Regions from separate parts of the Arthrobacter sp. Sr33 genome, predicted to be linked through region 2. Evidence: riboswitches for the same ligand, from Rfam matches in the RefSeq annotation. Region 2 holds a riboswitch; each other region holds the start of a gene.

Region 1 (3,270 bases), on a different contig from region 2:
TGCCAACCTGTTAGGGCAAGCGGTCGGGAGTTGGTGAGGAAATAAGCGACGTAGGAGCGCCGAGGCGAGTCACGCCCGCGCCGCCGGCCACAGGCCGGTTGAACAGCCGGAGCGGGCACGTAGAATCCAACGGACAGCAGCAAAAAAATGAAAGACAATGCTTCTACTGCCCGAGCGACAGCGAGGACCTTCCTGATCCGGGAAACGCCCCAAACGTTTCTGTCATGGCCGCGACGGCGTTTCCTAGGCGGGCGACGGACTGGGGTTTCCTGGCGGCTCGTAGGCGGTTCCATCGCGGAGCATAGCCCACAGGACGTTGAGCCGGCGTCTGGCCAGGGAAAGCACGGACTGAACGTGAGTCTTGCCTTCTGCACGTTTGCGGTCGTAGTAAGTCCTGGACGCGGTCGAACTTCGCAGACTCGACATAGCCGCCATGTAACAGGCCCGAAGAAGACGCCGGTCATATCGCCTCGGTCTGTGGTGGTTGCCCCGTATCCGACCGGAATCTTTCGGCGCCGGCGCGAGACCCGCGACTCCGGCAAGCCGGTCGACGCTTTCGAAAACGGACAGATCACCGCCTATAGCGCCAAGGAATTCCGCTCCGAGCAGGGGTCCGAAGCCTGGCATGCTGAGCATGATCTCTGCCTGGTGGTGTTCGCGGAAGCGCTCGGCTATCAGCGTGTCCAAGGCGTCGATCTGGTTCTGAATATCCAGGACTTCCTGCGCGAGCTCGGCGACCATCGGCGCACCGATCCGCTGGGCGGCAACGGTGGTGTACTGGGATTTCGCGGCCGTTACGGCCCTTTCTGACACATCGGCGCTGCTGCGGGCGCCCTGGCTACTAAGCCAGGCGTGAAGGCGTTTCTGTCCGAGCCGACGCAGCGCATCGGGGGTCTGGTATCTCGTGAGCAGCAACAGCCCGGCCTTGGATCTGCTGTAGTCAAAGGCCTGTTCGAGGGCGGGAAAGTATTCCAACAACTGTGCACGCAAGCGGTTGATCGCGCGAGTGCGGTCGCAGGCCTTGTCCGTGCGGCGGGCGGTAAGGATCCGCAGATCCACGCTGATGTCATCCCCGGTACGAACCGGTTGCAGATCCCGACGCATCCGGGCCTGGTCAGCGATCACCGCGGCATCCTTCGCATCGGTCTTGCCGTCCCCACGGTAAGTCCTAGAAGCGTGATGTACCGTGCGTCCTGGAATGTAGAGCACGTGCTGGTCATGGGCTACAAGCAGTGCGATCAGCAGTGCAGCCCCACCGTGGTTCAGATCCACGGCCCAAACCACCTCTCCCCCACTATCAAGCGCCGCGACGCTTCCCATCAAATCCAGCAGATCTGTCTCGTCATTGGCCACCCTCTGAGAGAACAAACGGGCTCCCTCAGCGTCAATGACCACGCAGTGGTGATGGGTTTTGCCGGCGTCTATCCCGGCCCACAGTTGCGACAAAGCGCTCTCCCTTCATCGTTCGAATATGAAGCCCAGCAGATAACCTCGCCGTCGTGTCCTTATCCAGCGATCATCTTCTTGTCGCGTCTCTCAATCAGCGGTCGGGCCATCGTCGAAGCAACAGGCGGCCAATCCTTCGAAGCCGTGACAACCGTCCGGCACAGCAGCAAAAGCCATACCCATCACCCCTGGGTAGCCAAGACACTACAACTGCCCTGCAAACTACCTGCTCAACAACATAAGGACAGCAGCAAAAAAGAGAGTGGTTTCCGGCGACGACCGGTCGGGAGCGCCGGCTGTCAGCCCGAACGGTAGTGAGGCCCGTTTAGTGGGCTTGTGTCCTAGGCTCGCTCTGCGGGGATATCTGGCGCGTAAGTTAGCGTGCGTGCAGGTAGTGGCGTAGATACGCCGCCTGGGAGCGTTTCGACTTCATGGCTGCACTCCTTTGTCACACGCCGTAATTCCAACTGTGGAAGTTGCGTGAATCAAACCGGACCGGCTTTAGTTGTGTACGACCATCCCGAGCGGCCGAGAGATCTGGATCGATGACGCCGCAGCAACCCATTGGAGCCTCAGGCTTCGATAAGGTGCTACCGCCAGACCGATGGAGAGTGAAATGACTGTACCTACCGCGTCCGCTAATAAGGCAAGCGCTGAACGGGACCCTGGCCAGTGGCTCAAAAGTGTCCGGGCCACGGGCAGGTGGGAAGGCTCAATGACCACCCTCGTTGAAACTCGAGGGTTTACCTTCCGGACCGATGAGCCTGTTGCTGTGGGCGGGAACGACAAATCCCCAACTCCCATGCAGTATGTGGTTGGAGCGGTCAACGGCTGCGTCACCGTAGTTATCGAAACCGTGGCACGGGAACTGGGCATCGTCGTTGAAGCCATCGATACCTCTTCCCAAGCTCAGCAGGACGTTCGGGGATTCCGGGGGACGGCGGACGTCTCCCCTCATTTTAAGAATTTCGCGTTGACGGTGAATCTGCGCACGCCGGTTCCAGAATCAGAGTTGGATACCTTCAAGCGGCAGGTCGAAAAGCGGTGTCCGGCCATCAACTTGGTGCGAGACGCAGGTGTTGACTTTAACCTCGTATGGCTGATTTCCGGGGCGGAGGCATGACCAGCGCGGGACTTTGGACGCTCGGCCTTGCCGTCGGGTACACGCTACTTCTGGCTTTGACGAGCCGGGCCGCTCGTAACCGGGCAGATCATGGGGAGGGCTTCTTCGTCGGTAGCCGGACCTTCAGCCCGTGGACCGTGGCGTTTTGTATTACGGGCCTGTTTTCAGGATCCTCCTATATCGCCATCATGGAGCTGAGCTACCGAACAGGGATATCAGCTATCTGGTATGGAGTGGCGGAAACGGTGCAGGTTCTCCTTATCGCCCTGATTCTCGTCAAGCCGTTGCGCAAACGCTTGGTGGTAACGGTGACTGGAATGATCGGGGAGCGGTTCGGTCGTAAAGCCCAGGCGATTGCAGGGTCAATCACGGCGTTGACCTTCCCCATGTGGTCAGTGGCGACGGCCATCGCTTTTGCCTCCGCGCTGCACGCTCTCACCGGTCTTTCAATCCACGCCGCCATCATCGTGACGGCGTTGTTGCTCCTTGTGTTCCTCTCCGCAGGCGGAATGCGAGCTGTTGCCTTCACCCAGACCGCCAACTGTGTGGTTTTCATCGGCATGCTCGCCGTTGGAATCCTCGCATTCTTTATCAATCCGGGCATCGATGGCATCCGCCAGCTTGCCGTGGATCAGCCGGAGATGCTGGATATGTCCTCGGCGGGAGTGACATTGATTGCCGCCTGGTTCGGTACTTTCATT
Region 2 (3,270 bases):
CACGGGTAAGCCCAAAGGCCTGGTGCACACCTCCGGTGGGTACCTGACCCAGGCGTCGTGGAGTTTCGACTACCTGTTCAGCAACCCCGATCCGTCGCAGCGGGACCAGGACGTCCACTGGTGCACCGCCGACCTTGCCTGGGTGACCGCCCATACCTACGAGATCTACGGTCCGCTCTCCAACGGCGCCACCCAGGTGATCTTCGAGGGCACTCCCAACACCCCACATCCGGGGCGGCACTTCGAGATCATCCAGCGTTACAAGGTGACCAGCTATTACACGGCCCCCACCCTGATCCGGTCGCTAATGGGCTGGTTCCCGGACGGCGTGCCTGCCAGCTACGATCTGTCCTCGATCCGTCTCCTCGGCACCGTCGGTGAGGCCACCAACCCCGAGGCCTGGCGCTGGTTCAGGGAGCACCTCGGGGCTGGCACCGCACCGGTCGTCGACACCTGGTGGCAGTCAGAAACCGGCGCCACCATCCTCTCTCCCCGCCCCACTGACCCCTCGTTCAAGCCCGGTTCTGCCTCCCGCGCCCTCCCCGGCGTGAGCACCCGGATTGTCGACGACGCCGGAAACCCGGTACCCACCGGTGAGCAGGGCCTGATCGTCGTGGACCGCACCGGACCGGCGATGGCGCGCACCGTCTGGGGCGACCCGCAGCGCTACCTGGATTCCTACTGGCGAAAGTTCGCCGCCCAGGGCTGGTTCCTGGCCGGTGATGGGGCCAGGAACGACGACGACGGCGACACCTGGATCCTCGGCCGGGTCGACGATGTGCTCAACGTGTCAGGCCACCGGCTCTCGACCATCGAGATTGAATCGGCCCTGGTTGCTCACCCGTGGGTGGTCGAGGCCGGCGTCTGTCCGGTCTCCGATCCGCGGACCGGCCATGCGATTGCCGCCTTCGTGGTGCTGGCTGCGTCCCACGGGGCCGGCGCGCACGCGGCGGAGGAGGTGAGCCGGGTCTTGCGGGACCACGTCGCGGCGGTGATCGGGCCGATCGCCAAGCCGGCCGCCGTCGTCGTCGTCGCGGACGTCCCGAAGACCCGGTCCGGCAAGATCATGCGCCGACTCCTGACGCAACTGTTCGAGAACACAACGCTGGGTGACACCACTTCCCTGCAGAACGAGGCGTGCGTGCCCGGCATCGCTGCCGCACTGGCCGCAAGGGCGTCACCGTGACCCCGCCTGCAAACCCCACCGGAGGGACAACCCGCAACGGAGAGCAACAATGTTGGTCGACCGTGAGAGGACTGTCACACTGGTGGGGACCATCCCGAGCGGTTGAGAGATCTGGCTCATTGACACCGCAGCAACCCTGGCCACTGCCCACGGCAGTGACATTAGGGTGCTAATGCCAGGCACGATGGAGGACCACTATGGCTATTGACCTTTCCCAACCCCTGAAGTTCGCGTACTGGGTGCCCAATGTGAGCGGCGGCCTGGTGGTCTCCACCATTGAGCAGCGCACCAGCTGGGACTTCGAGTACAACAAGAAGCTGGCCCGCATCGCGGAGGACGCCGGCTTCGAGTACGCCCTCTCGCAAACCCGGTATGCGGCGTCGTACGGCGCCGACAAGCAGCATGAGGCCACGTCGTTCTCCCTGGCGCTGCTCGGTGCGACCGAAAAGCTGAAGGTGATCGCCGCCGTCCACCCCGGCATGTGGCAGCCCGGAGTCCTGGCGAAGTTCATCATCACCGCTGACCACATCTCCGGTGGTCGGGCGGCGGTGAACATTGTGTCCGGCTGGCTGAAGAGTGAGTTCACCGGGTTCGGGCTGCCGTGGCTGGAGCACGACGAGCGCTACGTCCGCACCGAAGAGTTCATCAGGATCCTCCGCGGCCTCTGGACCGAGCAGAACTTCTCCCAGGCCGGCAAGTATTACAACATTACCGATTTCACCCTCAACCCGCCGCCCGTCGACGTGCCCGGGCGTCCACACCCGGAAATCTTCTTCGGCGGGAACTCGACGGCGGCGCAGGCCACTGCTGGCCGGGTGGCCGACTGGTACTTTTCCAACGGCAAGGACCTCGAGGGATTCAAGGAGAATATCGCCGGCGTGCAGGCCTCAGCGGCCGACGTCGGCCGCGACCCCCGGTTCGGGCTCAACGGTTTTGTGATTGCCCGCGATACCGAGAAGGAAGCCCGCGAGACGCTCCGCGAGATCGTGGCCAAGGCCCACAAACCGGCGGTGGAGGGGTTCCGGGGCGCAGTGCAGGAAGCCGGGGCCTCGACCAAGGATGGCAAGGGCATGTGGGCGGACTCGTCCTTCGAGGACCTGATCCAGTACAACGACGGCTTCAAGACCCAGCTGATCGGCACTCCCGAGCAGATCGCCGAGCGGATCATCGAGTACAAGAAAATCGGCGTGAACCTGATGCTGACCTGCTACCTCCACTTCCAGGAGGAGGTCGAAGCCTTCGGCAAAGACATCCTCCCCATCGTCCGCGAACTCGAAGCGGACCTCGCCCGTAAAGAGGGCCTAGATTTCAATGTTGACAACCAGATTAAGGCAGGTGTCTGATGGCTGATCGCAGCTTCGGTTTCCGTACACGCGCTCTTCACGCGGGTGGCACCCCCGACTCGGCCCACGGCGCCCGAGCGGTACCCATCTACCAGACGACCTCGTTCGTGTTCAAGGACACGAACGACGCCGCCAACCTCTTCGCGCTCCAAAAGTACGGCAACATTTACTCGCGGATCGGCAACCCTACGGTCGCCGCGTTCGAGGAACGGATCGCGTCCCTGGAAGGTGGCATCGGGGCGGTCGCGACGGCGTCGGGCATGAGCGCCGAATTCATCACGTTCGCGGCCCTCTGCCAGGCCGGGGATCATATTGTCGCCGCGTCGCAGCTCTACGGCGGCACGGTCACCCAACTCGATGTAACCCTGCGCCGGTTCGGCATTGACACCACCTTCGTCCCCGGCACGGATCCTGCTGACTATGCTGCGGCCATCCAGGACAACACGAAGGCCGTCTACGCGGAGGTGATCGCGAACCCCTCGGGTGAAATCGCCGACATCCAGGGGCTAGCGAAGATCGCCCACGACGCCGGTGTGCCACTGATCATCGACTCCACCCTGAGCACCCCCTACCTGATCCGGCCCATCGAGCACGGCGCCGACATTGTGATCCACTCCGCCACCAAGTTCATCGGCGGGCACGGGACCACCCTGGGCGGCGTCGTCGTCGAGGCCGGAACCTTCAACTGGGGTAACGGCCGGTTCCCCACCATGACCGAACCGGTCCCGTCCTACGGCAATA
Region 3 (3,270 bases), 520 kb from region 2:
AGGTTGGCAATCGACGATTTTGGTACTGGCCATTCCAGCCTCACCTATCTCAAGCGCTTTCCGATCGACGAACTGAAAATCGACCGCTCCTTCATTGCCGGGCTCACTACCGACAGCAAGGACCACGCGATTGTTGCGTCCTGCATCCAGCTCGCCCACGCCACGAACCTGATCGCCGTCGCCGAAGGCGTTGAAATGCCAGCCCAGCTACACGCGCTGACCGAGCTGGACTGCGACCTCGCGCAGGGCTACTTCTACACCCGCCCCATGTCGGCGGAGGACCTCGAACCGTGGTTCATTCCGCGGCCCGATAATATGCGCCTGGGAGAACCCCAACTGGTTGGTCAGTAGCGTTGCAGGTTGACCTTGAAAGTCTCGCCGTTGACCGGAGCTGACGTGTGCTCGTGCACAATTTTCCAGTCACCATCGCGGCGCCCCAGAACCCAGGTCAGGCGGTTCTGCATGGAGTCCTGTTCGACGTCGTCGGGCCCAATGTCGCGGTAGGTGATGATGGCGTGCACGGTTGCCAGGTCCTCGGTAACCAGAGTCTGAACGTCATCGAAGTCCACCCTGACGCGCTCATCCCCCACCGAAGCGAACCACCCGGCCACTGATTCCCGCCACGGGTCTGCACCCTGGTGGCTCCACACGTCCCATAAGTCGAAAACCCGGACGTCGTCGTCGTACAGGGCCAGCAGGGCATCAACATCCTTCCCGAATACGGCTGCAGCATACTGTTCGAGAACCTGAGTGATCGACTCTTCATCCATGAAGGCGATCCTCGCATGCCCGACCGATGAACGGAACGGGTACGCGCAAGTCATTTATGACGACCGGTAACGGCCAGGTTTTGACCCAACAAATTTTCTGCCTTAGCGTGATCTCCAGAATCAAGAGTGTCAACCAACGGCCCTGGCCGGTTGACCAGCAACCCTCTCCCGTAGCGGGGTGCTCCAGGTGAAGATTCGGCCGCCGGAACAAGTCCCCGGACGGCAAGTACGGCGTATCCAGAATTGACCCCGCCGAGGGGTCGTCGTGGATACCGCCCGCCATCTTGAAGCGAGCCAGCATGTAACCCCGAGGAAACTCCCCGAATGTCGCTGCAGTTATCGCAGCACTTCACTCCTGCCTATCTGCCTGTCCAGTGGTAACGCCTGGCCCGTGTTATCGGCCGACCGGACCCCACTGACGTACCCCGTTCAAAGGAAAAACCCCCATGAAATCCCGCACCCTTCTCACTATCGCCGTTGCCCCATTCCTCGCCCTCACTGTGGCATGTGGTGGTTCGGGCGAGTCCGGTTCCGGAAATGAAAGCATCAAGCTCGGCGTCGTCGGCGCCAGCGACCCGGAATGGGGCCTGCTCACCGAGGCCGCTGCCGAGGAAGGCATCGAGCTGGAGGTCATCGACTTCGCCGAATACACCCAGCCCAACCCCGCGCTAAGCGAAAGTGAACTGGACCTCAACCAGTTCCAGCACCTGGTGTACCTGGCCCGCTACAACGTATCCAGCGGAGAGGAGCTGGCCCCGATCGGCTCCACGGCCATCTACCCGCTGGGCCTGTACTCAACCCAGTACGGGTCGGTGGAGGAGATCCCCGAAGGATCGACGGTTGCTGTCCCCAACGACGAGAGCAACCTCGCCCGCGGGCTGCTGGTCCTTCAGTCCGCCGGTCTGGTGGTGCTCGACGACGGCGGCAGCGCCTTCTCGACGATCGACGACATTGATGAGGACGCGTCCAAGGTCACCGTCACCACGCTCGAAGCGTCGCTGACCCCCACCTCGCTGCCCGACGTCGCCGCCGCCATCATCAATAACGACTTTGTCCAGGACGCTGGCCTGAACTTCGAGGACGCCATTGCCCAGGACGATCCGACCGATCCTGCCGCCGTCGCGTACGTGAACGTGTTCGCCGCCCGCGCCGGCGAAGAGGGCAACGAGACGTACCAGAAGCTGATCAGCATCTACCAGGAAAACCAGGAGGTGCAGGACGCCGTCCAGGAGACCTCCGGCGGGACCGCCGAGTTCCTTCAGGTCACCCCCGATGAGCTGCAGACCACCCTCGACACCGTCGAGGAAGACACCCGCGCCCAAGGCTAACCAGCCCTCCCTGCCCTGCGGCCAGCTGGCGGTCCCGGCTGGCCGCAGGGCCGTTTATCAAGGAAAACCATGCCACTCATTTCCCTGCAGGGAGTTACCAAAAGCTTCCCTCCGGGCCGCCGCGGCGACGCTCCCGTGCACGCGATTGACAACGTCAGCCTCGACATCGAGGCTGGAGAGATCTACGGGATCATCGGCTACTCGGGGGCCGGGAAAAGCACCCTGGTCCGCCTGATCAACGCTCTCGAAAAGGCCAGCAGCGGCACCATCATTGTCGACGGCCAGCAGGTCACCAACGTCCCGGACCGGCAACTGCGCAAACTACGTCTCGACATCGGGATGATCTTCCAGCAGTTCAACCTGTTCAACGCCAAAACAGTCTGGAACAACGTCGCCTACCCCCTGCGCGTCGCTGGGAAAAGCCGCGACGAAATCCAGGCGCGCGTCACCGAACTCCTCGACTTTGTGGGACTGGCCGATAAGGCCTCCAACTACCCCGAACAGCTGTCCGGCGGCCAGAAACAGCGCGTCGGCATCGCCAGGGCACTCGCCACCTCGCCAAAAATCCTGCTCGCCGATGAGGCGACGTCTGCGTTGGACCCCGAGACCACCCATGAGGTGCTGCGCCTGCTACGGCGGGTCAATGAGGAGTTGGGCATCACCATAGTGGTGATCACCCACGAAATGGACGTCATCCAGACCCTCGCCACGAAGGTGGCGGTGATGGACAGCGGCCGGATCGTGGAGCAGGGTGATGTGTTCGACGTCTTCTCCAATCCGCGCGAGGCCTCATCCCAACGGTTCGTTTCCACCGTGGTCCGGGGGATCCCCTCACCCGACGAACTCGCGGTTCTCCAGGAGCGGCACACCGGCCGGATCGTCACCTTCTCCTTCCGGGACGGCGACTCCTCGCAAGCCTCGGTGTTCCTCGAGTTGGCGGCCGCCGGCGTCGAGTTCGAACTGATCTACGGCGGCATCAACGACATTCGGGGCCGCGCATTCGGCCATCTCACCCTCGCACTCACCGGGCCCGACGGCGCGGTCGACGCTGCGCTGACCGGGCTGTCCGGTCGCATCACTGTGAAGGAGCTCAGCTGATGGATTCCCTCATTGACCTCACCCCGGAGCTGTGGGTCGCCACTTACGAGACCCTCTACATTGTCGGGTTCAGC

What was found. Region 2 has a riboswitch for S-adenosylmethionine ahead of sfnG (dimethylsulfone monooxygenase SfnG). Riboswitches for the same ligand answer to the same signal wherever they lie in the genome.
Region 1: linked by a shared signal. The riboswitch ahead of ACX80T_RS15325 (OsmC family protein) and the one ahead of sfnG (dimethylsulfone monooxygenase SfnG) in region 2 are both predicted to bind S-adenosylmethionine.
Region 3: linked by a shared signal. The riboswitch ahead of ACX80T_RS02780 (MetQ/NlpA family ABC transporter substrate-binding protein) and the one ahead of sfnG (dimethylsulfone monooxygenase SfnG) in region 2 are both predicted to bind S-adenosylmethionine.

What each region holds. Positions count from the first base shown of each region.
Region 1 is NZ_JBTNDD010000014.1:7,690-10,959, forward strand. It holds gene ACX80T_RS15320 (IS110 family RNA-guided transposase) at 244-1,446, opposite strand; SAM riboswitch class I at 1,959-2,057, shown strand; gene ACX80T_RS15325 (OsmC family protein) at 2,162-2,569, shown strand; gene ACX80T_RS15330 (sodium:solute symporter family protein) at 2,542-3,270, shown strand, end outside.
Region 2 is NZ_JBTNDD010000001.1:34,754-38,023, forward strand. It holds gene acs (acetate--CoA ligase) at 1-1,186, shown strand, start outside; SAM riboswitch class I at 1,273-1,377, shown strand; gene sfnG (dimethylsulfone monooxygenase SfnG) at 1,384-2,529, shown strand; gene ACX80T_RS00195 (O-acetylhomoserine aminocarboxypropyltransferase/cysteine synthase family protein) at 2,529-3,270, shown strand, end outside.
Region 3 is NZ_JBTNDD010000001.1:555,349-558,618, forward strand. It holds gene ACX80T_RS02770 (putative bifunctional diguanylate cyclase/phosphodiesterase) at 1-351, shown strand, start outside; gene ACX80T_RS02775 (YybH family protein) at 345-770, opposite strand; SAM riboswitch class IV at 889-1,005, shown strand; gene ACX80T_RS02780 (MetQ/NlpA family ABC transporter substrate-binding protein) at 1,217-2,098, shown strand; gene ACX80T_RS02785 (methionine ABC transporter ATP-binding protein) at 2,168-3,196, shown strand; gene ACX80T_RS02790 (methionine ABC transporter permease) at 3,196-3,270, shown strand, end outside.